2 regions of the Methylosinus sp. R-45379 genome follow, and region 1 is predicted to be linked to the other one. Evidence: predicted binding sites of a transcription regulator. Region 1 holds the regulator's gene; the other holds the start of a gene.
The links. Region 1 encodes PhoB, which activates phosphate uptake and scavenging genes when phosphate is short. Its sites were predicted from a motif close to TGTCATNNANCTGTCAT; they were not measured.
Positions count from the first base shown of each region.

Region 2: the regulator PhoB is predicted to act here: its motif matches at 2,041-2,057, upstream of A1351_RS04750 (esterase-like activity of phytase family protein).

Region 1 covers NZ_LUUM01000309.1:89,560-92,480, forward strand. The annotation lists gene hpnE (hydroxysqualene dehydroxylase HpnE) at 1-1,134, shown strand, start outside; gene phoB (phosphate regulon transcriptional regulator PhoB) at 1,329-2,072, opposite strand; gene phoU (phosphate signaling complex protein PhoU) at 2,069-2,794, opposite strand; gene pstB (phosphate ABC transporter ATP-binding protein PstB) at 2,825-2,921, opposite strand, start outside.
Region 2 covers NZ_LUUM01000090.1:100,419-103,339, forward strand. The annotation lists gene A1351_RS04750 (esterase-like activity of phytase family protein) at 1-1,996, opposite strand, end outside; gene A1351_RS04755 (hypothetical protein) at 2,128-2,442, opposite strand; gene A1351_RS04760 (hypothetical protein) at 2,555-2,746, opposite strand; gene A1351_RS04765 (alpha/beta hydrolase) at 2,914-2,921, shown strand, end outside.

The DNA.
Region 1 (2,921 bases):
GGCGGGCGCTGCCGGTCCTATTATGATTCCAGCCTCGATCTCGTCATCGACAATGGCAATCATCTGCTGCTCTCCGGCAACGCCACGGCGCTGGATTACGCCCGCCGCATCGGCTCGGTGGATGAGCTGGTCGGGCCGAAGGAATGCGCCTTCGACTTTTTGGACACGCGCGACGGAACGCGCTGGCGCATGAGGCCGAACGCCTCGCGCCTGCCCTGGTGGATTTTCGTGGCGGATCGCCGCGTGCCCGGCACGGCGCCTGCGGATTATCTCGGCGCGATCGGCATTCTCCTCGCCAAAAAGGGCGCGACCATCGGCGAGGCGATGAATTGCTCGGGCGTGCTCTATGAGCGGCTGTGGGGGCCGGTGCTGCTCTCCGCGCTCAATACGGAGCCGCGCTGCTCCTCCGCCGCGCTCGCCGCCGCCGTGCTGCGCGAGACGCTGGCCGCTGGCGGCGCCGCTTGCCGTCCGCTGGTCGCGCGGCGCGGGCTCGGGACGGCGTTCATCGAGCCGGCGCTGAGCGCTCTCGCCGCGCGTGGCGCCGCGCCGCGCTTCGCCGCGCGGCTGAAGGGAATCGAATTTTCCGGCGAGCGCGCCACAGCGCTCGATTTCGGCGACGAGAAAATCGCGCTCGGCGAGAATGACAGCGTCGCGCTCGCCGTCCCGCCCTGGGCGGCGCAGGAGCTCGTTCCGGGCCTCGTCGCGCCGGATGATTTCCGCGGCATCGTCAATGCGCATTTCAAGATCGCGCCGCCGCCGGGGCAGCCGGCGCTGCTCGGCATGATCGGCTCGCTCACCGAATGGCTGTTCGCTTTCGAGGACAGGCTCTCGGTGACGATCAGCGGCGCCGATCGGTTGATGGACGATTCCCGCGAGAGCCTCGCCGAGCGCATATGGGCCGAGGCAGCCGCCGCCACGGGCCTGCCGGTGGAGCTGCCGCAATGGCAGATCGTCAAGGAAAAGCGCGCCACTTTCGCCGCGACGCCGGCGCAGCAGCTGCGCCGCCCCGGCGCTGTGACGGGGTGGCGCAATCTCTTCCTCGCCGGCGATTGGACTGCGACCGGCCTTCCGGCGACGATTGAAGGCGCGATAAGGTCGGGCTATCGCGCGGCGGAGCTGGCGGGGCGTTCATAGGTCGAGCCCGCCGCCGCCGTCATCGCGAGGAGCGTAGCGACGATGCGATCCAGGGGCCGCCCCACGGCTCTGGATTGCTTCGCTGCGCTCGCAATGACGATGGGCAGAGGGAGCGCGTGCAGACAAAAGCGAGCCTGAAGGCTCGCGATCCAAAGCGCCCCCTGGACCGCGAGCCTTCAGGCTCGCATCGCCCCTCAATTCCTCCCGAAGGTCTCGTCGAAGGAATAGCCGGTGCCGCGCACGGTGCGGATCGGGTCCTTCTCGCGGCCGCGGATGATCGCCTTGCGCAGACGGCCGACATGCACGTCGACGGTGCGCTCGTCGATCTCCGCCGAGAGCCCCCACACGCTGTCGAGCAATTGCGCGCGCGAGAAGACGCGGCCGGGTTTTTCCATCAGATATTCCAGCAGACGGAACTCCGTCGGGCCGAGATGAATCTCGCGCCCGCCGCGCTTCACGCGGCGCGTCTCGCGGTCGAGGTCTATGTCGCCGGCGACGAGCCGCGTCGCCACGCGCTCCGGCCGCGCGCGGCGCAGCAGCGCATGCACGCGCGCCATCAGCTCCGGCGGCGAGAAGGGCTTCACCACATAATCGTCGGCGCCGATGGAGAGGCCGCGCACGCGCTCATTCTCGTCGCCGCGCGCGGTGAGCATGATGATCGGCATGCTGCGCGTGTCGTCGCGCGCGCGCAGCCGTCGGCAGATCTCGAGGCCGGAGACGCCGGGCAGCATCCAGTCGAGAATAACGAGATCGGGCTGCGATTCGGAGAGACGGATCTCCGCCTCGTCGCCGCGCTCTATATGCTCGACGAGAAAGCCCTCGGCCTCGAGATTATAGCCGAGCAGCAGCGCCAGCGCCGCGTCGTCCTCGACGACGAGTATGCGCGGCGCGCGGTCGTGCGGCGCCTCGCGCGGAGCGGCGACGCGGATTTCATTCATTTCGTAGGCTCATCCGGTTCCGCGCTGGCGGGAAGGCTCGCCGATTTGCCTTTGGGGCGGTCGGTCGGCATCGCCTCGCCAGTGACGAGATAGACGATCGTCTCGGCGACATTGGTGGTGTGATCGCCGATGCGCTCTATGTTCTTCGAGCAGAAGAGCAGATGCGTGCAGAAGGAGATGTTGCGCGGGTCCTCCATCATGAAGGTGAGGAGATCGCGGAACACCGAATCTTCCAGCGCATCGAGCTCGCTGTCGTTGGTCCACACGGCGCGGGCGCGCTCGACATCGCGCTGGGCGTAGGCGTCGAGCACGTCCTTCAGCTGTATGGCGGCGACTTCCGCCATCGTCTTGAGGCCGATGACGGCGCGCGGCACGCGCGCCTCGGAGAGGATCTTCACCGTGCGCTTGGCGATGCTCTTGGCGAGATCGCCGACCCGCTCGAGATCGGCGGCGATGCGCATAGCGGCGATGCATTCGCGCAGATCGATAGCGAGCGGCTGCCGCCGCGCGATGGTGAGGATGGCGTTCTCCTCTATCTCCCGCTGCAGCGCGTCGAGGCGCTGATCGGTGGCGACGACGCGATGGGCGAGCTCAATGTCGAAATTGGCGAGCGCATCCATGGCTTCGGCGAGCATTTTCTCGGCGATGCCTCCCATCTCGGCGATTCTGCGGCCGAGCACTTCGAGGTCGCGGTCATAGGAGCTGACGATATGTTCGCTCATGGTCTCAATGTCCTCGTGCGCGATGCGCGCTCAGCCGAAGCGGCCGGTGATATAGTCCTGCGTCTTCTTGTTCTGCGGCGCGGTGAAGAGATTATTGGTCTCGCCGAATTCGACGAGATCGCCGAGA
Region 2 (2,921 bases), on a different contig from region 1:
CGGTGAGCCCATAGGCGCCGAGGCGGCGAATGTCGGAGAAGCCGACGTCCGGTGAGAAGGTCGCCGTTCCGTGCAGATAGAAGAGATCGCCGAAATAGCCGGCGTAGAGGCTCGGCGAGACGGTCGGCGAAATGTCGAAATAGCCGAGCGCGCCGCCGCCATATTGGCCTGCGCGCACCGTCGCCGCGACGCCCACGCGAATCTCCTTCCAGCCATAATCGACGCCGAAGGAGCCGCCATAGAGCGTGCGGTCGCCGTCGAGCCCGGGCCGCGACGCAGTGGGGCCGAAATCGACATTGCCGCCGAGCCAGGTCGAGAGGCCCTGCGCCGCGAAGACGCCGCTCTGCGCGCGTCGAATCGATTGCAGCTGCGCGATGACCGGCGCGGCGGCGCTCGAGGCGAGGCCGAGAGCGCCGGCGTCGATGCGTCCGAGCACCTGGGGCGTCGTATCGCGCATGGATTTGAGGAACAGCGGATCGACGGCGGTCGGCAGGGTGAGCTGATAGACGAGGACCATATTGTCGTTGTTCTGGCCGGAGTTATAGCTCTGGCCCTGCATCACGCCATTGGTCGTGGTGAAATCATTGTCGTTGGAGACGAAGAGGTAGAAGTCGTTCGGCCGGCCCTCGACGAGCGTCGGGACGAGCGCCATGCCCTCCCATTTCTCCGCCAGAGTGAGCTGCGACTGCGCCGACTGGCCGGGCGCGCCATTGTTCAGATTGAGGCCGAAGCGGGCGAGCTGCGTCGTGTTGAGCATGTTCACGAGCTCGACCGACTGCGCCGGCGTGATCGCCGGATTCAGCACGCCATTGGGCGCGACCTGGCCGCCCGCCGTCGTATCGGCGGCCGTGCCGGCGATATTGGTCGCATTGCCGATGTCGACGAGATAGATGGATTTGACCATGATGGGATTGCCGCCCGCCGGACCCTGGCCGGTTCCGTCGCGCGCCAGCACGAGGAACTGCTTGTCGTTGAGCGCCACCATCTCGCTCTGCGCCGCGGTGCGATTGGCGCTGCCGCCATCGCCGTTCAGCCTGTAGGTCGGCAGCTGCAGCACATAGGTCTCGATCGGCGCCGCCGGCGTCGGATTGAGCGAAATATCATAGACCAGGATGCGCGTATTGTTGCGCGTCTGCTGTCCAGAGGCCTGATCCTGCATCGTCGCGCTCTGCAGGATCGCGAAAAGCCGGTTGCCGTCCGGGCTGACCGAGACCGCCTCGAGCCCCTGATTGTTGCGGCGTCCAGTCGTCGGCGCGACTGTCGAATTGAAGTCGATCGCGCCATTGGTCCGCGGCAGCAGCGCCGAGGGAACTCCGACCGAGCCGACGAGATTGCCATTGGCGTCGAAATAAAAGATCGACGGGCCGTATTCGTCGCTGACGTAGAAGCTGCGGTCGGTCTTGAAGGCCAGCCCCTCGGCGTCGAGCGATAGCTTGCCGGCGCCGATCGAGCCAGCGGAAGGGCTCGGCGTGAGGCGGCCGAAGAGATTGACGGCTCCCGACCCAGAATCGGCGCCGGTGAATGTCTTGCCCTGATTGTCGCGCAGCAGGACGCCGCCGTCGGGCGTCATCTGCACCTGATTCTGCGAGCTGGTGGAGGCGGGGAGATTCGCGCCCGAATAGGGCGAGAAGGCGATGTTGAAGCGCAGCAGCCGTCCCGCATAATCGGAGAAGACGCCATTGGCGGGATCGTTGAGGCCGCGGTCGGGCAGGGCGAGCATGGTCGCGACGAAAGTCGAGCCGCTGCGCCGCCAGGAATAAGGGTCGATGGCGAGGCTCGAGAAGGAGCCGAGCGTGTCGCCGAGGAAGTCGATCGTCCCCGCCGGAAGACGTCCGGTTCCGACGAGACCTTGATTGGTGAAGGTCACGCCACCCAGGCCGACGGAGGCGGCGCCGTCATTGGCGACGATATTGGGCGTACGATAGGTCTGCGCCATTGCGGCGCCGTGAAGCGCGAGCGTGGAGATGGACGCGAGCAACCAGTTACGAAAAGGCATTTTATCCCCCGGCTTTAGCTTGGCCGGAGGTCTATGGCCGCCTGTTAACGATTCGGTGACAGTCTGGCCACGATCGTTAACAGAGCGGAAACATTTTCACGCTGTGGCCTTTGCGCCACGATGCGCGAGCGTCACAAGGACACGTAGACGAATTTGAGGCCCTTGAGTGTCGGGTAGTTCTCGCGCAGCGCCTTGGCGACCTTGCCGACGAGATCCTTGTCGCCGGCGGCCGAAGGGCCGACGAAATCCGTTCCCTGCATCCATGTCTCGAGGAAGCAGTGGAGCGTGTTGTCATAGGCGTCGTCGGTCGGATGCGCCGTCTTGTCGACGAGCGAGGCGATTCCGTCGGTGCTGACCTCGAGCCGCCAGTCGCGGTCGTCGACGACCGAGCCGATGAGCTTCGCAATGTCGGCGTCGGTCCAATCGCCCTTCAAATCAACGGCCATTTTTTTCGCTCCTTGGTGCGCGCGGCTTCGGCGGCGCGGGACAAAATGGACGAAGGGCCGGGAACGCCTGTCGGATATCCGACAGGCGCGCGTCGCGGCCCTTACCGCTCGCTCACTTCTTGGTGAGCTTGGCCACCGCCATATCGATCGCCGTCGTCGCCTCGCCGACGGTCAGCCAGGCGTCCGCGCGGTCCTCGCTCTTGAACGACTTGCCGAGATTATACGGCTCCTCACCCGGCACGTGCAGGAAACAGGCCCATTTTCCGTCGGCCTGCTCCTCGACCGTCACTTTGTAGTCCGCCACGCGGTCCTCCTCCTGTTGCTTTGCGTTGGGTCTCACGGTGCGCCGGTCCGTCTCCGGCGCGGCGACGATGAAGCAGATTGGGCGCCATATGCCGAGACATGCGGCGGCACGCTTATTGAACCTCCCTTTTTGGCCGGCGGGGCGCCGGCGCACGGAGGACGCACCCCATGACCGA